Regions from separate parts of the Enterobacter sp. 4974935 genome, predicted to be linked through region 2. Evidence: riboswitches for the same ligand, from Rfam matches in the RefSeq annotation. Region 2 holds a riboswitch; each other region holds the start of a gene.
The links. Region 2 has a riboswitch for thiamine pyrophosphate ahead of thiB (thiamine ABC transporter substrate binding subunit). Riboswitches for the same ligand answer to the same signal wherever they lie in the genome.
Positions count from the first base shown of each region.

Region 1: another riboswitch for thiamine pyrophosphate. It lies ahead of thiC (phosphomethylpyrimidine synthase ThiC); the one in region 2 lies ahead of thiB (thiamine ABC transporter substrate binding subunit).
Region 3: another riboswitch for thiamine pyrophosphate. It lies ahead of thiM (hydroxyethylthiazole kinase); the one in region 2 lies ahead of thiB (thiamine ABC transporter substrate binding subunit).

Region 1 covers NZ_JBZWGT010000003.1:4,093,039-4,099,946, reverse strand. Annotated here, with positions in the region: gene thiH (2-iminoacetate synthase ThiH) at 1-1,008, opposite strand, end outside; gene thiG (thiazole synthase) at 1,008-1,775, opposite strand; gene thiS (sulfur carrier protein ThiS) at 1,777-1,977, opposite strand; gene thiF (thiazole biosynthesis adenylyltransferase ThiF) at 1,961-2,716, opposite strand; gene thiE (thiamine phosphate synthase) at 2,703-3,344, opposite strand; gene thiC (phosphomethylpyrimidine synthase ThiC) at 3,344-5,239, opposite strand; TPP riboswitch at 5,318-5,427, opposite strand; gene AC4OVS_RS20795 (Rsd/AlgQ family anti-sigma factor) at 5,482-5,979, opposite strand; gene nudC (NAD(+) diphosphatase) at 6,075-6,848, shown strand; gene hemE (uroporphyrinogen decarboxylase) at 6,887-6,908, shown strand, end outside.
Region 2 covers NZ_JBZWGT010000003.1:3,634,010-3,640,917, reverse strand. Annotated here, with positions in the region: gene thiQ (thiamine ABC transporter ATP-binding protein ThiQ) at 3-704, opposite strand; gene thiP (thiamine/thiamine pyrophosphate ABC transporter permease ThiP) at 688-2,298, opposite strand; gene thiB (thiamine ABC transporter substrate binding subunit) at 2,274-3,257, opposite strand; TPP riboswitch at 3,289-3,389, opposite strand; gene sgrR (HTH-type transcriptional regulator SgrR) at 3,426-5,081, opposite strand; gene sgrT (glucose uptake inhibitor SgrT) at 5,170-5,322, shown strand; gene AC4OVS_RS18670 (sugar efflux transporter) at 5,443-6,621, shown strand; gene AC4OVS_RS18665 (Hok/Gef family protein) at 6,838-6,908, shown strand, end outside.
Region 3 covers NZ_JBZWGT010000003.1:1,351,483-1,358,390, reverse strand. Annotated here, with positions in the region: gene AC4OVS_RS07660 (GntR family transcriptional regulator) at 1-226, opposite strand, end outside; gene thiD (bifunctional hydroxymethylpyrimidine kinase/phosphomethylpyrimidine kinase) at 268-1,068, opposite strand; gene thiM (hydroxyethylthiazole kinase) at 1,065-1,835, opposite strand; TPP riboswitch at 1,871-1,967, opposite strand; gene AC4OVS_RS07645 (YadA C-terminal domain-containing protein) at 2,649-3,878, shown strand; gene AC4OVS_RS07640 (hypothetical protein) at 4,085-4,528, shown strand; gene AC4OVS_RS07635 (diaminobutyrate--2-oxoglutarate transaminase) at 4,840-6,216, shown strand; gene AC4OVS_RS07630 (pyridoxal phosphate-dependent decarboxylase family protein) at 6,235-6,908, shown strand, end outside.

The sequences.
Region 1 (6,908 bases), 460 kb from region 2:
CAGTTCCGGGCGATCGTCTGCGTAACCGCCCGGCTGCGTTTTGGAAAAGGCGCTGACGTTGTTGATCGCCAGAGGGATCGCGCGGTCGCGAAACGCGGGGGATTCACGCGTGGAGAGCGACAATTCCACTTCCGGCGCGAACAGGCGAAATGCGCACAGGGTTTGCACCAGCTGGCGCTCATCCATCAGCGAGGCGGGTTCAATGCCTCCCGTACACGGACGCAGCCGTGGGAATGAGATGGAATAGCGGCTTTGCCAGTAGTACTGCTGTAGCCACAGCAGATGCTCTGCCACCATATAGCAGTCAACCCGCCAGCTGTCGGACAGACCGATAAGCGCGCCCAGCCCAATTTTATCGATACCGGCGCGCCCCAGCCTGTCCGGCGTTTCCAGCCGGAAGATGAAATCCTGCTTCTTCCCTTTCAGGTGATGCCGGGCATAGGTCGCCTCGTGGTAGGTTTCCTGATAGACCATGACGCCGTCCAGCCCAAGGGTTTTCAGTTCCGCATATTCCTCTTGCGACAGAGGCTGCACTTCCATTTGCAATGAGGCAAATTCGCGGCGGATGGCCGGAAGATGCTGGCGAAAATAGTCCATCCCCACTTTGCCCTGATGTTCACCCGTCACCAGTAAGAGATGTTCAAAACCCATCTCACGAATAGCCGCACACTCGCGGGCGATCTCATGCTCATCCAGCGTTTTACGCTTAATGCGGTTGCTCATTGAGAAGCCACAGTAGGTGCAGTCGTTGGCGCACAGATTAGAGAGATAAAGCGGCACGTAAAAGCTCACCGTGTTGCCAAAGCGCTGGCGGGTAAGGCGTTGCGCGCGCTGCGCCATCGGTTCAAGGTATGCGCTGGCTGCCGGAGAAAGCAGGGCCATCAAATCCTCGCGGGTCACATGCCGGGCTGTTAATGCCCGCTCTACGTCCGCAGAGGTTTTACTGTTGATGCGTAAGGCAATATCGTCCCAGTTAAGCTGACGCCAGCGATCGGTAAAGGTAGCCATCAGAGTGCCTCCAGAAAACCGGTCAGCGGGCTGGTGGCCTGCGCCTGAAAGCTGCGCGAGCCGGGGCCGGACTGTCGTGCCAGCAGACCGGACTCCACGGCAAGGCGGAACGCACGCGCCATCATCACCGGGTCGTCGGCCACCGCAATCGCGGTATTGACCAGCACCGCATCGGCCCCCATCTCCAGCGCCTGCGCGGCATGACTGGGTACGCCGATGCCCGCATCCACCACCACGGGCACGGTCGCCTGCTCGATGATGATCTCCAGCATCGCGCGGGTCTCCAGTCCCTGGTTGGAGCCAATGGGCGCCCCTAACGGCATCACGGCCGCGCAGCCGGCCTCTTCCAGACGCTTACACAGCACGGGATCGGCACCACAGTAGGGCAGAACGGTGAATCCCTGCTGCACCAGCGTCTCTGCCGCTTTCAGGGTTTCGATCGGATCGGGCAACAGCCAGCGGGCGTCCGGATGAATTTCCAGCTTCAGCCAGCAGGTGCCGAGCGCTTCCCGGGCCAGATGCGCAGCGAAAATTGCTTCCTCGGCCGTTTTCGCACCGGAGGTATTGGGTAAGAGCGTCACGCCTGCCTCCAGTAACGGCGCAAGTATGGCATCGTTGTGCTGACGCAGATCCACGCGCTTCATCGCCAGCGTCACCAGCTGGCTGCCGCTTTCACGAATAGCATCCACCATTAGCTGCGGGGAGGCGAATTTTCCGGTTCCGGTAAACAGATGTGAATCAAAGACTTTGTCGGCAATACGTAACATCTCAGCCCCCAGCGATAACCTGAAACAGCAGGATCTGGTCGCCTTCAATGACCTGCTGATGTTCCCACCGCTCGCGCGGCAGGATCTGTTGATTGAGCGCCAGTGCCGTTCCCGGCTTCAGCTGGCGCAGCGTGTCGAGCAGGGCGGCAACGGTGAGATCGTCGTCACACGTCATCGGCTCATCGTTAAACAGAATGCGCATCGCGGCCTCCGCATACCGGGCAGCGGTTGGCGCGGTTTAACGCCAGATGGCGCCAGCCGCTGGAACGGGCGTCGAACAGCCGGAGCGTGTTGCGCTCTGTTTCCATGCCGCTGAGCAACTTGATGGCTTCCAGCGCCTGAAGGGTACCCATCACGCCCACCACCGGCCCAAGAATGCCAGCCGTGCGGCAGTTACGCTCCGGTTCAGCCTCGTCCGGCCACAGGCAGCGGTAGCAGCCCTGCGCCCACGGCGGCGTAAGCACCATTATCTGCCCGCCGAAACCGACCGCGCTGGCGGTGATCAGCGGCGTGTTCTGTGCAACACAGGCCGCATTAATGGCCTGACGCGTTGCCATATTGTCCGTGCAGTCCAGCACCACGTCGGCAAGGGCAACTTCGCGTTGCAGATCTTCTCCGCTCAGCCGCGTCTGGAGCGCCACCAGTTCAATATCGGGGTTAAGCTGGTTCAGCCGCTTGCGCGTAACCTGTGCTTTAGGCTGGTTAACATCTTCTGTCGTGAAGAGGATTTGCCGTTGCAGGTTGCTGAGGTGTACCTCATCGTCATCGGCCAGTACCAGCGTTCCCGCGCCCGCCCCGGCCAGATACAGCGCGGCGGGCGCGCCCAAGCCACCCAAACCGACAATCAGTACCCGGCTGGCGAGCAGCTTTTGCTGCCCGTCAATGGCGATATCCTCCAGCAGGATCTGGCGGCTGTAGCGCATAAAATCACGATCTTTCATCGCCTGCTCCTGCCAGTTGTAAAAGCCGTGCGGTGGCGGCCTGCCAGTCTGCGGCCTGGGTGATAGCGCTGACGACGGCGATACTGCCGACGCCGGTTTCCAGCACGGCGGGCGCACGTTCAAGGCTGATCCCGCCGATGGCGACGGTGGGGTAATCGGCAAGGCGCTTAACGTGGGCTGCCAGCTGAGCCAAACCCTGTGGGGCAGACGGCATCTGTTTGGTTTGCGTCGGGAAAACGTGGCCGAGGGCGATGTAGGAGGGGCGGGCCGCCAGCGCCACGTCGATCTCCATATCATCGTGGGTGGAAACGCCCAGCCGCAGACCGGCGTTACGGATTGCGTTGAGATCGGTCGTTTCCAGATCTTCCTGTCCCAGATGCACGCCATACGCCTGGTGTTTAACCGCCAGCCGCCAGTAGTCGTTGATAAACAGGCGGGCGTGGTAGCGACGTCCCAGCGCGATAGCGGCGGCCACGTCGGCCTCCACCTCTTCGTCGCGTTTATCCTTGATGCGCAGCTGGAGGGTGCGAACGCCTGCCTCCAGCAAGCGCTCTATCCACGCCACGCTGTCCACCACCGGGTAAAGCCCTAAGCGGAAGGGGACAGGTGGGAAATCGGGCTGGTACATTACGCCTCCTCCTTTTTGAGGTAGATTTCGCCGCCTTTGGCGCGGAAGGTTTCGGACATGTCTGCCATGCGGACTTCAATGGTCTGCGCGGCGGCGTAGTCGCGCACCTCCTGGCTGATTTTCATCGAGCAGAACTTCGGCCCACACATGGAGCAGAAGTGCGCGACTTTGCCCGATTCCTGCGGCAGGGTTTCGTCGTGGTAGGCGCGGGCGGTGAACGGATCCAGCGCCAGGTTGAACTGGTCTTCCCAGCGGAATTCAAAGCGCGCTTTGGACATGGCGTTGTCGCGAATTTGCGCGCCCGGATGGCCTTTCGCCAGATCCGCCGCGTGGGCGGCAATCTTGTAGGTAATCAGTCCCTGCTTCACGTCCTCTTTGTTTGGCAGCCCGAGGTGCTCTTTCGGCGTCACGTAGCAGAGCATGGCGCAGCCGAACCAGCCGATCATCGCCGCGCCGATCCCGGAAGTGAAGTGGTCATAGCCCGGCGCAATATCGGTGGTCAACGGCCCCAGGGTGTAGAACGGTGCTTCGTGGCAGTGCTCCAGCTCCTCGGTCATGTTGCGGCGGATCATCTGCATCGGTACATGGCCCGGGCCTTCAATCATCACCTGCACATCGTACTCCCAGGCGATTTTGGTCAGCTCGCCCAGCGTGTGCAGCTCGGCAAACTGCGCCTCGTCGTTCGCGTCACGGATGGAGCCAGGACGCAGGCCGTCGCCCAGCGACAGAGAAACGTCATAAGCGGCGCAGATCTCGCAGATTTCGCGGAAGTGCTCGTAGAGGAAGTTTTCCTGATGATGGGAAAGGCACCATTTCGCCATAATCGAACCGCCGCGTGAGACGATACCGGTCAGACGCTTCGCGGTCATCGGCACGTAGCGCAGCAGCACGCCCGCGTGAATGGTGAAGTAGTCCACGCCCTGTTCCGCCTGCTCCAGCAGCGTGTCGCGGAACGCTTCCCAGGTGAGGTTTTCGGCGATACCGTTTACCTTCTCCAGCGCCTGATAAATCGGGACGGTGCCAATCGGCACCGGGCTGTTACGCAGGATCCATTCGCGGGTTTCGTGAATGTAACGGCCGGTGGAGAGGTCCATCACCGTGTCCGCGCCCCAGCGCGTTGACCAGACCAGCTTTTCCACCTCTTCTTCGATGGAAGAGGTGACGGCAGAGTTGCCGATGTTGGCGTTGACCTTCACCAGGAAGTTGCGGCCGATAATCATCGGCTCGGATTCCGGGTGGTTGATGTTGGCGGGAATAATCGCGCGCCCGGCGGCTACTTCATCACGCACGAATTCCGGCGTGATGTTCTCCGGCAGGCGAGCGCCAAACCCTTCACCCGGATGCTGGTGGCGCAGCACTTCGCTGCGAATGCGCTCGCGGCCCATGTTTTCGCGGATGGCGATGAACTCCATCTCCGGCGTGACGATACCCTGTCGCGCGTAGTGCAACTGGGTTACGCATTTGCCCGCTTTAGCGCGTTTCGGCGTCAGCAGGCCGGTAAAGCGCAGCTCGTCCAGACCGTCGTCGGCCAGGCGCGCGTTGGTGTACGCCGAGCTGCGCACGCTCAGTTCTTCGCAGTCGTTACGGGCATCAATCCACGGCTGGCGAAGCTTTGCCAGACCCTGCTGCACGTTGATAGCAACATCAGGATCGCCGTACGGGCCGGAGGTGTCATACACCGGCACGGCTTCGTTGTCTTCAAACTGCGGGTGCTCTTTGCTGCCGCCGATATGCGTCGGGCTGAGCTGGATTTCGCGCATCGGCACGCGGATATCGGCCTGTGAACCGGTGATGTAGATGCGCGTTGAGTTCGGGAAAGCGGTGCCTTCCAGGGTGTCGATGAAGCGTTGTGCGTGTTCGCGCTGTTCGCGGCGGGTCAGTTTTGTTGTAGACATAGCTCATTCCAGATGTGAAGGACATGGCTTGTCAGACGACGGATGAAGCAAGAGAAGATCGCCCGAGGGCGATACAACAGCAGTGTGACTCTTGTTCCCTTCGCAGGTATTAACCTGATCAGGTTCCGCGGATCCCGAATTAACGGTCTCAGCCCGTGCTTTCACACTGGGCACTCCGACAAGAAAAATCCCCCTCCGCAGAGGGGCGAATGGTTGTAAATTACTCGTTAACGATTAAGAACTCAAGCAGGGCGCGCAACGTTATCGCTGGTGCTGATAGTCAGGTTGTTGTCCAGCACGAGGGCGATGAGCTTGTCTTCCAGCGTGAATCGCTCTTCCAGTGCTTCGCCAAGGTCGGAAAGCGCCTGCTGAAACTCAAGATAGTTATCGTGATCGATAGCGTTCTCAAGCGTGGAATCGTAGTAGTCCATGATCTGCTGGGTGTTGGCTTCAAGCAACGGACAGAGTTTACTGGCCGCTAAATACGGCGTTGTCCCTTCCATTTCGCGGATAATGCGTTCATAAAGGTTGAAATGGCCGTCGGAGAGGTAGTCGACCAGGCTCTGACAAAAGTCGTCCAGCGCTTTTTCATTGAGTCGCATAAAGGATTCTTTGCCAGGCTTAAGACCAACCAGATTGTAATACGCCACAAGGAGATGCTTGCGCACATGTAGCCAGCGATCCACCAGGGTGTTACTTCCTCCAACGCGCTCAGTCAGGCTTTCCAGCTGGTTTAACATGGTCGACTCCATAAGGTTTAAAATGGGATCTGCTTATCCAAAATGTAACCACAATGCTAACAACATGTCAGTGAAGCGAAGGTAGTGCAATAGATATGGATCGTATTATTGAAAAATCAGATCTGGGTTGGTGGATCGTCAGCCACGAACAAAAATTATGGCTGCCCTCAGGAGAGTTGCCCTACGGTGCCGCGGAAACGTTCGATCTGGTGGGCCAGTCCGCGCTGAAGATCGGCGAGTGGCAGGGCGATCCCGTGTGGTTGATCCAACAGGCGCGCCGTCAGGATATGGGATCCGTACGTCAGGTGCTGGATCTGGACGTCGGCCTGTTCCAGCTGGCGGGGCGCGGCGTACAGCTGGCGGAGTTTTACCGCTCGCACAAATACTGCGGTTACTGCGGCCACACCATGCACCCGAGCAAAACCGAATGGGCGCTGCTCTGCGGCCACTGCCGTGAACGTTACTACCCGCAAATCGCACCGTGCATCATTGTCGCCATCCGCCGTGATGATTCCATCCTGCTGGCGCAGCATACCCGCCATCGCAACGGCATTCACACCGTCCTCGCCGGGTTCGTGGAAGTCGGCGAAACGCTGGAACAGGCGGTGGCGCGCGAGGTGATGGAGGAGAGCGGCATTAAGGTGAAAAACCTGCGCTATGTGACGTCGCAGCCGTGGCCGTTCCCGATGTCCCTGATGACCGCGTTTATGGCGGAATACGACAGCGGCGAGATTGTTATCGATCAGAAAGAGCTGCTGGAGGCGAACTGGTATCGCTACGACGATTTACCGCTGCTGCCCCCGCCGGGAACGGTGGCGCGTCGCCTGATAGAAGATACCGTGGCAATGTGTCGGGCCGAGTATGAGTAGTGTTACACTGACGGACTGACGCAATAAGGAACTGCAAAATGACCGAACTGAAGAACGATC
Region 2 (6,908 bases):
CATCAGACCGCACGAATACCCAACAATGAAGATGCCCCTGCGTTACCACTCAGAAGTTCTTCTGTTTCTCCATCCCACAAAATACGTCCCTCTGCGATCACCACCGATCGCGGCGCGATGCGTGCGGCATCTTCAATGCTGTGCGAAACCATCAGCATCGTCAGTTGTTCGCGCTCGCACACCTCCTCAACCAGCGAGAGCATCTCCTGACGCAGAGCCGGGTCGAGCGCCGAAAAGGGTTCGTCGAGCAGCAGCAGCGGCTGCTCGCGCACCAGACAGCGTGCCAGCGCCACGCGCTGGCGCTGGCCGCCGGAAAGCTCCCCCGGAAGTCTGTTGATAAACGCAGACAGGCCCATTTGTTCGGCGATCGCCTCCAGCGTCTGCCGCTGCGCAGCACTGAGCTTTAACCCCGGATCCATACCCAGCGCGATGTTCTGCCAGACCGTAAGATGATTGAACAGATTGTTTTCCTGAAACAGCATCGACACCGGGCGCTTAGCCGGCGGAGCGTAGGTATACTCGCCGTTATCAATGACGATCGACCCGCTGGCTGGCTGCAAAAAACCGGCAATCAGATTGAGCAGGGTACTTTTTCCGGCCCCGCTGGGGCCAAGCACTGCGATTCGCTCTCCCTGACGCACGGAGAGGGTAAAACGCATTGGCAGGTGCTCATAAAGCCAGGTTACATCAGTCAGTTTTAACATCACGCCCCGGAAGTTTTTCGATAACGGTAAATAACGCAAAGCACAGCAGCAACAGGAGCAGCGCCGTGACGGCGCCGTCCTGGCTACGGTAAGAGCCAATTTGCTGATAAAGCCAGAACGGCAGCGTGCGGAAATCCTCGTTGCCGAAGAGCGCCACTACGCCAAAATCGCCAATCGACAGCACGCAGGCAAACGCCAGCGCCTGGGCGAGCGGACGTTTCAGTGCGCGCAATTCTACCACCTTCAGACGCTGCCAGCCCTGCATGCCCAGCGACTGACACAGCAAGCTGTAGCGGCTGTTGACGTCGCGCATCGGGTTTTCCAGTACCTTGAGCGCGTAAGGGATGGCCATCAGTGCGTTGGTAAAAATGACGATGCCGTCGGCGCTTTCCGGCAGGCCGATGGTGCTGTTGAACAGTAAAAAGAATCCGGTCGCCAGCACAATGCCCGGCATCGCCAGGATCAGCATACCCGTCAGTTCCAGCGCGTGTCCGGCTTTACGGGCATGACGCGCGTACAGCTCGCGGCTGCTCCAGAGCAGCATCATGGTCAGGATCACGCACAGTAGCCCGGCTGCCAGCGCAATGCGCAAGGAGGTCCACGTTGCTTGCCACAGGACAGGTTGTTGCAGTACCGACAACACATTCCTGTTGAGGCCATCGGCGATCACGGCCAGCAGCGGCGGCAGCAGAAGCAGGAGCGCCAGCGCGATCAGCATCACGTCCGAGATGCGGCTGTGCAGGCTGTCCTGCGGATCGCGCCAGCCGGTAATGTTATTGCTTCCTGCGGGGATCGCTTTGCTCAGCCGCTGGCTGAGTAACACCAGCACCAGGCAACACAGCATCTGCACGATCGCCAGCAGCGCGGCGCGCCCCGGATCGTAGTCGTAGCTTAACGCCTGATAGATCGCCAGCTCGATGGTGGTGGCCTGCGGCCCGCCGCCGAGCGAAAGGACGGTGGCAAAGCTGGCGAAGCAGAGCATAAAGATCAGCGCGGCAACCGGGGCGATCTGACGTCGCAGCCACGGCCATTCGACAAAACGGAAGAACGACCAGCCGCGCATACCAAGCTGGGCGGCAATTTGGCGCTGCTCGCCGGGAATGTTCTCCAGCGCCTGTAAAAAGAGGCGCGTCGCCATCGGCATATTGAAAAAAATATGCGCCAGCAGAATGCCTTTCAGGCCGTATGGCGAGAAGGTCCATTCCAGACCAAGCAGGTTGAAAAGGAATGCCAGCCATCCCTGCCGACCATAGACGCTCAGAATGCCGAACACCGCCACCAGCACGGGCAGGATCAGCGTCATCGCGCACAGCCGCAGCAGGGCAAGCCTGCCGGGGAAACGTCTGCGATAGAGGGCGCGCGCGAGGAAAATGGCCGGGAGCGTCGACAGCAGCGCGGAGAGAAACGCCTGCCAGAACGAGAAACGGATGACGTGCCAGAGATAGCTGTCGTGCCAGAGGGCAAGCAGATCGCTCTCTGGCGCGTTAAACCACAGCGCAAGGAATGCACCCAGGCTGACGACCACCATCAGTATAGCGGCGAGCAGCCCGGGAACTAACCAGCCGGGGATCAGCGGCTGACGGCGCGTTGCCATTCACTTATCCATGCGGCGCGCTGGGTGGCAACCTGCTGCGGCGTAAATTCCAGGGAGGTTTGCGGTTTGTTCAGCTGCTCAAAACCTGCCGGCAGCGCAACATCAGTGACCGGGTACATCCAGTTTCCTGTCGGAATAGCATTCTGGAATGCCGGTGAAACCATAAACTTCAGGAATTTCTCGGCGAGCTCCGGCTGTTTGCTCGCGGCGGTGCGGGCGGCCACTTCCACCTGCAAATAATGTCCTTCAGTAAAGTTCGCGGCGGCGTAGTTGTCTTTCTTCTCGGCGATAATGTGGTAGGCCGGAGAAGTCGTGTAGCTCAGCACAAGGTCGCTTTCGCCTTTCAGGAACAGGCCGTAGGCTTCGCTCCAGCCTTTGGTGACGGTAACGGTTTTCGCAGCCAGTTTCTGCCACGCCTCAGGCGTTTTGTTGCCATAGACTTTCTGCATCCACAACAGCAGCCCCAGACCCGGCGTGCTGGTGCGCGGATCTTCATAAATCACGCGCCACTTCTGATCGCTTTCGACCAGCTCTTTCAGGCTTTTGGGCGGATTCTTCAGCTTGTTTTTATCGTAGACAAACGCAAAGTAACCGTAATCAAAGGGTACGAAGGTGTCGTTTTTCCAGCCGCCCGGCACGTTGACGGCATCTGCCGCCACGCCGCTCTTGGCGAACAGTCTGGTTTGAGTGGCGGCTTGCAGCAGGTTGTTATCCAGCCCGAGCACCACGTCGGCTTTGCTGTTTTTGCCTTCCATACGCAGCCGGTTAAGCAGAGAGACACCATCTTCCAGCGCCACGAATTTCAGCTCGCAGTTGCAGTCGGCTTCAAAGGCTTTTTTCACCGCCGGGCCGGGGCCCCAGTCGGCGGAGAAGGAGTCGTAGGTGTAGACCGTCAGGACAGGCTTAGCAAAAACAGGCAGCGCAAACAGCGCCAGCAGAGGAAGAACGTTTTTTAACACTTTGCACCTCAGGGTTGAGTGGCAAAGGATTTTGAGAGACAGCCTCAAATCCCTTCGCCGGCGTTATCCGGATCAGGTTCGACGGGTATTATCTCAGCGCACATCAGTGATGCAGCACCCCGTTGAGAACGGCGCTATTGTAATGATTTGGTGAATATTACGAAAGCGTTATGGCTCCGGCGGCGCAAACCACGCGGATTTAAAATCAAACCAGCCCAGGGTATTCATTCGCAGGCCGCGCATGCTGCGCTGACCCTGGATCAGCAGCCAGTGGTGAATCAACGGTACGATCGTCTGCCCGGCCAGCAGCTCCTGACACCAGGCGGCCAGATCCATTTCTCCTGCCCGCCACCGTGCGGCGTCTCGCTGCCAGTCCCGATTGATACAGTGCTGAATCAGGGGCACTTCATACAGGTGAGAGAAGAGCGAAAAATCAAGCGGCAGCGTGAAGTTCGCACTGTTGAGCCAGATATCGCTGATAACATCTCCACGGTGCCATTCATCATAGTCCACTTCCTGTATCGCCAGCGTCACGCCCTCGGCTGCCAGCAGCTTACTCATGATCCTTGCGATAAACCGGTGTTCAATGTGATCGCGATAGTAGCTGAGGGTGATGGTCTCCAGTCCGGCAGGTTTTTCACTGCGTACTGGCTGCGCATGGTGCCAGCGCGGAAGCAGGCCATAGGCTGGGAACCACCAGGTCTGGTATTGCTCTTCAGCGTGATAAATCAGGTTAGCGGGAGCCAGAATATGGCTGATCCACCTGCGTACGTCGTGATTCGCCCCGCGATGGCTGCGGCTGTCAAAAAGCAGATAGTAGCAACCCTCTTCCAGGCGACTCTCGAACGCCTTTTCGCTGGTTGTTGGCCCTTCCAGCGTCAGGCCTGCGCTCAGCTCTTCGTTGAGATCCGGTAGTACCCAGACGTTGACTTCGTCGATCAGCGCCCTATAGCCAAAGTAATCATCAAAGGCGCGGATCTTCAGCTGATTACTGTTGTTCCGTGAAACGGAGTAGGGGCCCGTACCAATCGGCTGGCTGGAAAAATTGTTCAGGGATCGCCACTCGGCAGGCAGGATCATCGAGGGCACGTAGCCCAGAAGCCACGGAAGCCATTTGTCCGGCTGCGATAGCTCAATATCCAGCGTCCATGCCGTTGGGGAGTGGATCCGCGCGATATGCGAGTAGAGCGGCAGCGTGCGGGCGCGCTCTAAGGAGTCGATAACGTCGCGCATCTCCAGCTCGCGTCCATGGTGGAAATGAATGCCGGGACGTAAAAAGAAGCGCCAGTGCAACGGAGACACCTGTTGCCAGTGATGGGCAATATCCGCTTCCAGTTCCCCGTTTTCCTCATTTATCCGCGTCAGACCGCTAAAAATCTGCCGGGCCATGTGGGTTTCAGAGCGACGTAACGCCGTACCGGGCAACAGATTTTTCATTGGGCGATAGTAAAGCACTCGCAGAATGTGGCGTCCCTGACGAAAGCTGCGTCCCAGATGCGAGACCAGCATCTGGCGCACGGCGGCTTTGTCGCCCACCAGCTGGACCAGCTGATCGATGCGGTCCTGCTCCAGCAGATCCTCCGCCCGCTGTTGCTGCAACGCCAGGCCGGTATAGAGGAAAGTCAGGCGCGAGCGCTTACCGCGTCCGGCTTCGGCCTCCCAGTTTAGCCAGCCCTGCTGCTGCATGGTGTTAAGGAGGGTACGCATATGACGCCGGGAGCAGTTGAGGAGCTCAGCCAGCTCGTTCAGCGTGGTCTCCTGCGATTGCCCCTCGCAGCACTGCCAGAGGCGGATAAATTGTTGTTGCAGACGACCAGAAGGCATAAAAGAGGAACTCCTGACAAAAAATCAGCAATTTATTAATCCCTATATTAAGCCAATAATCCTTATCGATGAAGCGAGGAGGTAAATTATGAAGAGGTCTACCGCACGTCAGTTTTATCAGCACTATTTTTCAGCGACAAAGGGAGTGTCCTGGCTGGCCCGCCAGTGCGCAGAGCAGCGGCTGAGAATACTGGAAGATCTGATGCAGTGGGACGTTACGAAACCGACCTCTTCTCGCTAACTCGCCTCGATCATGTGTGACTGAGTATTGGTGCTAATCACCCGCCAGCAAAATGTTTTTGCTGGCTTTTTTCGTTTACTATTTCACCCAATTTCGATTCGCTTTCATAAGGACTTGCGCATGCTCTGGTTGATGACGATGGGGCGACGCCTGAACGGCGTGTACGCCGCTTTTATGCTGGTGGCCTTCATGATGGGCGTGGCCGGTGCGCTACAGGCGCCGACGCTGAGCCTGTTTCTCAGTCGTGAGGTTGGGGCGCAGCCATTTTGGGTAGGCCTGTTCTACACCGTCAACGCCATTGCCGGGATCCTCGTCAGCCTGTGGCTGGCGAAACGATCCGACAGCCAGGGCGATCGCCGCAAGCTGATCCTCTTTTGTTGCGCCATGGCCGTGGGCAACGCGTTGCTGTTTGCCTTTAATCGTCACTACCTGACGCTTATCACCTGTGGCGTGCTGTTGGCCTCTCTGGCGAACACCGCCATGCCGCAGCTCTTCGCCCTGGCCCGGGAGTACGCCGACAACTCGGCGCGGGAAGTGGTGATGTTCAGCTCGGTGATGCGTGCGCAGCTCTCTCTCGCATGGGTCATCGGCCCCCCGCTGGCGTTCATGCTGGCGCTGAACTACGGTTTCACCGTCATGTTCACCATCGCCGCGGGAATTTTTGCCATCAGCCTGGCGCTGATAGCCTTTGTGCTGCCATCGGTGGCGCGCGTAGAGCAGGTGACGGACAAGCCCATCACCCAGGTAAGCGGCTGGCAGGATAAAAACGTCCGCATGTTGTTTATCGCCTCCACGCTGATGTGGACCTGCAACACCATGTACATTATCGATATGCCGCTGTGGATCAGCAGCGATCTGGGACTGCCCGACAAGCTCGCGGGGATCCTGATGGGCACCGCTGCCGGGCTGGAGATCCCGGCGATGATTCTGGCGGGTTACTACGTAAAACGTTTCGGAAAGCGTCGGATGATGGTCGTCGCCGTGGCGGCTGGGGTGGTGTTCTACGCGGGGTTAATCCTTTTCCATTCGCGTGAAGCTTTGCTGGCGTTACAGCTATTTAACGCGGTATTTATCGGAATCGTTGCCGGGATCGGCATGCTCTGGTTCCAGGATTTAATGCCGGGGCGAGCAGGCTCCGCGACCACGCTGTTTACTAACAGTATCTCTACCGGCGTGATTCTGGCAGGGGTGATTCAGGGGGCGCTGTCGCAAAGCTATGGACATGCATCCGTGTACTGGGTGATCGCAGCGATTTCGGTCATCACGCTTGTATTAACGTGCCGGGTTAAAGACGTTTGATTATGGAAGGCGGCTTCACGAAATGAAACGATTTTCTGACAGGAGCAGAGAAGGCGCATAGAGTGCGTGACGGGTGCTTGAGGCTGTTTGCCTCAGGCTTTCGCAAGAGGCAAACAGTGGAGAGTCCCACATCAAAAAACTGATCGGGAGACAAACTTCACAACCAACATTGCGAGGTTAGTCTCTTCATTGCCGAAAAGCAATAAGGAGGCTGGAATGCCAAAACGTACTCTGCTGTTAGGTTTGTTTCTGATCTGTACGACGTTGTTGATCTTCACCTGGATGGT
Region 3 (6,908 bases), 2.3 Mb from region 2:
CGCCAGCCTCTTCCAGCGCCTGCATGGCTTTACGCACCGTAATACGCGACACTCCGGCCAGCTGGCTCAGATCGCGCTCGCCGGGCAAAATATTACCGTGCGCGAGCACACCGCTGCGCACCGCGTTCTTGACCGTTTCGGCAAATTTCAGATACAGCGGCGTGTTGTCCGGTGCGGCAATTCGTTCCTTGAGTTGAGCAATTAACCGGGTATGCGCTTGTTCCATCTCTGTTTTTCTCTGGCATGAGTTTCATGCCAGTATACGGCTTACCACCATGCATGAAAATGGTGAACCGGACCAATACCGTGACCCACTTCCAGAGAATCGGCTTTTGCCAGCGCGCCCGAGAGCCAGACCTTCGCCTCCTGCACCGTATCCGCCCATGTGGCGTGACGAGGACGCAGCGCCGCCAGCGCCGCCGAGAGCGTACAGCCCGTGCCATGGGTGTTTTTGGTCTGGACACGTGGCGCGGTGAAACGTTGCGTGCCATCGTGGGTGAAAAGCCAGTCCGGGCTTTCTGCATCATCAAGATGGCCGCCTTTCATCAGCACCGCGCGACACCCCATCGCCAGCAGCGCATTCCCCTGCTCTTTCATCTCACGTTCGTTTTGCGCGTGTGGCGCATCCAGCAGCGCGGCGGCTTCAGGCAGGTTTGGCGTGATCAGCGCAACCTGCGGCAGCAGCTTTTTACGCAGGGTGTCGACAGCCGAGGCGGAGAGCAGCGGATCGCCGCTTTTGGCCAGCATCACGGTATCAAGCACCACGTTTTTTATCTGGTAGTGTTTGAGACGTTCAGCGACCGCTTCAACAATGTCCGCCTCTTCCAGCATGCCGATCTTGGTGGTGTCGATACGTACGTCGCTGAATACCGAGTCCAGCTGCGCGGCGACAAAATCCGGGTCAATGCGATACACCGACTGTACGCCGCGCGTGTTTTGCGCAACCAGCGCGGTGATAACCGAGCACCCGTATGCGCCGAGCGCAGAGAAGGTTTTCAGGTCTGCCTGGATCCCCGCTCCGCCGCTGGGATCGGTTCCCGCAATAGTCAGGGCATTAATGCGCGTCATACCTGTTCCTCCAGCGCGTAAAGCGCGTCCAGAAACGCGGAGACAAAGCTGCCAGGCCCCCGGCTTTGAGTCAGGGCAACTGACCCTGCGCGCTTCATAAAGCCGCAGGCTGCCGCCGCGTTATCAAGCCTGTCGCCAGGCAGCGAGCAGCAGGCGGCGACGACCGCCGAGAGCGCACAGCCAGTTCCTACCACGCGGGTCATCAGCGGGTCGCCCCCCGCGACCGTACGGGTTCGCTGGCCGTCGGTGATGTGATCCACTTCCCCTGTGACGACTACAACGGCGTGGGTCTGGCGGGCAAGCGCCTGCGCAGCGGTCAACGCGCTCGCTGCCGTATCGGTGGAATCGACCCCACGTCCGCCCGCACTCATTCCGGCAAGGGCGAGGATTTCGGAGGCGTTGCCACGAATGGCCGCAGGTTTAAGGGATAATATTTGCTGGCAAAAACGGGTGCGGAACGCCAGCGCGCCAACCGCGACGGGGTCCAGAACCCAGGGTGTGCCCGCGGCTACCGCGCTCTCAATAGCCCGACGCATCGACTGGGCGCGCGGCGCGGTGAGCGTGCCAACGTTGACGAGCAGGGCATCGGCAAGCGCGGCAAACTGTTCCGCTTCCTCGGCTTCGATCACCATTGCCGGGGAAGCACCGAGCGCGAGCAGAACGTTGGCGGTGAAGGTATGCACGACATCGTTGGTCATACAGTGCGTGAGCGGGGAACGGGTTCGGAATTGATGTAAAACGTGTGAGTCGAGCAGGTCAGGCTGCATGGTTTCGCTCCTGCCGTGCGGAAAGAAGCGATGACCGGGTAGGCATCTGACTTCCCTACGCTGGCATTATCCAGATCAGGTAATACGGGTATTTCTCAGCCTTCACAAGGAAGGGCACCCCGAGTCAAATCATTTATAAAACAAAAGTTTAAACAATACTTTGTTATTTAGTGTACCCGTGGTTGAGCCTGGTGACAACCATTTTCCCTTTATCTCACTGCCTTATAAGGTACAGACGGGTTCAGGTTACACAAAAAATGAGAAATTCTATTGTTCATTTTCCGGTATTATTTGTACTGAATAAATAACTAACATTGAATTCACATTAAAAATATCTTTATTTAATGTCTACATTGAAAATCTTACGGAAGAATATCTTGCCCTTTATTTAAACACACCCACTCGATAATGTTTACTTTCAGCTTTAAAGGTCGTGATTTTCATTTGAAAACCCCGTGTAAACCTTAATTTCCATCACTTAAATAAAACCCGCATAAGTGTTAAAATAAAACCTCATGAAAATCATAAGGTTAAATTAAGACAGTTCGCAAGCGCATCACAACAAATTGATTTTAAAGAAGAAACAATGCAAGAGCATTATTTCTCATCATTCTTATCATTAATAAGAAACATGATCAAAATCAATATTTCTCGCCGCGAAATATCTATAGTTTCGCTCCGTTACCAACATAAATATTAAATACAACTATAAAATTCGACACACTTAAACTTACCCATTCAGCTCTGCTTAAACAAACGTTAGCAATATCGCTAGCGTATATTTTATCTGCCAAACACTGTGAGTCATTTCAAATGAAACCTGTTAGTGAAACCGTCATCGCTGTCGCTATTATCGGTGCTCTTTTTGCTGGTACAATGAACGTAGCTAAAGCTGCTGATGTAAATGTAACTCTTAACGATAATGTTACCAATTCAGGTACTTTTATTCAGGTTCAAGGGACTAACAACACCGCATATAACCTTGATAACATCAAGGCTAGCAACACTCAACAAGACGGACAAATCTATAATCTGCAAGGGGATGTTGAGAAGGCAAACATAGCTATCAATAATGCGCAAGATACTGCTAACACTGCTGTAAATAAAGCTGATGCTGCTCAAGCTGGTGTTAATGCTAATGCACAATTTAACTCTACTTTGAATCAGAAAGTAGATGATAACAAAGCTGATCAGATCTCCACCGACAACAAACAAAATATTTTGATTAATGACATTAACAACAAAGCAGACACTGCTTTACAAGGTGTTGTTAACAATGGTTCCGATATTAAATCATTCCAAGATGAAAGCGCGTTACAAGGTTCTGTATTGATTAACCATGATCAACGGATCACCGCTTTAGAAAACCAAACACCACCTAAAGACGGTGTTAATGGTAAAGATGGTGTTGACGGTAAAGACGGGGCAACGGGTGCTACAGGCGCTGCAGGTGCAACTGGTGCGCAAGGTTTAAAAGGTGATACAGGCGCACAAGGAATAGCTGGGAAAGATGGTGCTCCAGGTGTTAAGGGTGAGAAAGGAGATAAAGGAGATTCCATCAAAGGTGATAAGGGCGACACTGGCGCTAAAGGTGATAAAGGGGATGCAGGTAAAGCTGGCTCTAACGGAATCACAACTACCATCACTAAGAAAGAAGTTGATACTAAAACTATCAATCTGGTTAAGTCACTCAATACCCAAACTACAGCACAAGCTAAAGATCTGAAAGCTGCTCAACAAGTGTTCGCACAAGCGCAAGCTAACACTAACTCTCAATTCAAGAGCCTGAAAGATGAAGTTGATAGCAATAAGAAAGAAGCCCGTTCAGGTGCTGCTAGCGCTGTAGCTATCGCCTCTATGCCTCAAGTAGAGAAAGAACAGGCTGTCATGTTCTCTGCTGGTGTAGGTAGCTTTAAAGACGAGCAAGCTGTTAGTGTGGGTGCATCCTTCCACGTTGGTAGCAACACCATCGTTAAAGCTGGCGTAAGCGATTCTACAAATAATGATCTTGCTATGGGCGCAGGCATCGGGATTGGCTTTTAAGAAAAACACGTAACTCGACTACATTCATAATAGAGGAAGCTTTTCAGGGCGACAGTACTTCGCTGATGGAAAGTATGATGATGGCCAATAACATGCTCAAACACATTTTTATTTCAGCTGCCCTGTATCTATTGCTTATTTCGGTCGGGGTCTGGATCGGCATTATGTACGTTTCTTATTATTTGTGTCGTTTTTAAGGTGATAAAATGAAAAAATCAATGATGCTAGTGTTAAGCGCTGCCGTACTTGCTGGGTGTATTTCGCCTGCACACGCCATTAGCGCACACTATCGTGCTCAGTTAGAGCGCTCGGGATGCACGCAAATTAGCGCTGGCGATGGATCTTGCGATATCAGCAAAACCAAAGCGGAAAACGCGGCACAACACGAACCAACGGCATCCGTACACGATCCCCTTCGCGAAGCCTCGTTCTCGTCGGATACGGTTAACGCTACCCTTTCTAACGGCTTTTTTAGCGCTACCGTGAACGGCAAAAAAGCCAGCGTTAAACGTCTGAATGCGAATTTCTATGAGATCCATGGTAACGGTTTTGTGATATCGATAAGCCTGGATGAAAACGGTATTACGGACGCGTCATGGAATAAAACAAAGGGACGTGAACACGGCGTTTTACGCGTTACTCAAAAATAAACAGTCTAAGGAGGCTCTCCGCCTCCTTTTAGCCTGCCAGGCGCACAATTTGCCACACTCTTTCATCTGATTTTACAATGCTGACAATCCATATATAAGCCACTGTTTTTATTGAGAATAAACTGCATATTTTTGCCGGAAAATGAGGTTATCCCCTCCCCTGTGCCCTGTGTCACAAAACAGTAAACAAATTAACCATTGAGCCCGGTGACAAAAGGCTCTATATTGGCGGCGTTTTTTTCAGGCCCCATCTGTTTTTTAACTTTTTATTCAATCGTTGCTCATAACGAAGCGGCGGTTGTAGGAGTGATATGATGACGGATAAAGTCCGTATTGACACCGTAGATGCCCACAAAAGCAACGAAACCTATCTGGCCCGTCAGGCCGAGTTTGAATCTAACGTCAGGAGTTATCCGCGCAAACTGCCTTTAGCGATCACGAAAGCAGAAGGCGTGTGGATCACCGATGCAGATAATAAAGAATACCTTGACTGTTTAGCAGGCGCAGGCACCCTCGCGCTTGGCCACAATCATCCTGATGTGCTGAAAAGCATCCAAAATGTCATTACCAGCGGCTTGCCGTTACATACCCTGGATCTGACTACGCCGTTGAAAGACGCGTTTTCAGAATACCTCCTCTCTCTGTTGCCTGGTCAGGGCAAAGAGTACTGTCTGCAATTCACTGGCCCGTCCGGGGCTGACGCCGTTGAAGCGGCGCTGAAGCTGGCGAAAAAAGTAACCGGTCGCAGCGGTATCATCAGTTTCTCTGGTGGTTACCACGGTATGACCCACGGTGCACTGTCCGTCACCGGTAACCTGTCTCCGAAAGAAGCGGTTGACGGTATGATGCCAGAAGTCCAGTTCATGCCTTACCCACACGAGTACCGCTGCCCACTGGGTATCGGTGGTGAAGCGGGCGTGAAGGCGCTGACCTACTACTTCGATAACCTGATCAACGACGTTGAAAGCGGCGTGCGTAAACCTGCCGCGGTGATCCTGGAAGCTGTTCAGGGCGAAGGCGGCGTGAACCCGGCTCCGGCTGAGTGGTTGCAGCGCATCCGTAAAGTGACTCAGGAACACGGCATTCTGCTGATCCTCGACGAAGTTCAGGCTGGCTTTGCCCGTACCGGTAAATTCTTTGCCTTCGAACACGCAGGCATTGAGCCTGACATCATCGTGATGTCCAAAGCAGTTGGCGGCGGTCTGCCACTGGCTGTGCTCGGTATCAAGAAGCAGTTCGATGCGTGGGCGCCTGGTCACCACACCGGTACCTTCCGCGGCAACCAGCTGGCGATGGCAACCGGTCTGACGACGCTGAAGATCCTGAAAGACCAGAATATCGCGGGCAAAGTTGCCGCACAGGGCGAATGGCTGAAAGGCCAGCTGAAAGAGATGGCGAAACGCTATCCGGTTATCGGCCACGTTCGCGGTCTGGGCATGATGATCGGTATTGAAATCGTTAAGCCACATGAAGCCGCCGACCACATGGGTTGCTTCCCGGGCGATGGCGAGCTGTCTGCACTGATCCAGAAGAAGTGCTTCGAAGCAGGCCTGATTCTGGAGCGTGGCGGCCGTAACGGTATCGTTCTGCGTCTGCTGCCGTCACTGCTGATCAGCGATGACGAGCTGAAAGTCTTCCTGGATAAATTCGAGCAGGCACTGCTTGCTGCGGGCGTTCGCCCGGCGTAACCGGAGTTGTTGATTACGATGTCTGATTCAAACCCAATTTTGTTCTCCTCTGCCCAGAGCATTGAAGCTTACCAGCAGGCGATTGAACAAAGCACTCAGGCTGTGATGCAGTGGCTGAAACAGCCTGAGATGTACCAGGGCAAAACGGTCGCGGAGCTGCGCGACCGTATTAAGCTGGATTTCAACCCGAAAGGGCTGGGCAACGAAGCGGCGATTGAACGCGCCGTGGAGTTCTTCCTGAAAGACAGTTTGTCCGTTCATCACCCGCAGTGCGTGGCGCACCTGCACTGCCCAAGCCTGGTCGTAAGCCAGGCGGCGGAAGTTCTAATTAACGCCACCAACCAGAGTATGGACTCCTGGGATCAAAGCCCGTCCGCAACCATTATTGAGATCAAGCTGATCGAATGGCTGCGTACCCGCGTGGGTTATCAGGCTGGCGACGCAGGCGTCTTCACCAGCGGCGGCACCCAGAGTAACCTGATGGGCCTGATGCTGGCGCGTGATGCGTTCTTCGCGCGTCAAGGCCACTCGGTACAGCAGGACGGTCTGGTGGGCGATCTGCGCAAAATTCGCGTGCTGTGCTCTGAAAACGCCCACTTCTCCGTGCAGAAAAACATGGCGCTGATGGGCCTGGGCTACCAGTCCGTGGTGCAGGTGAAAACTGATGAATTCTCCCGCATGGATCTCACCGA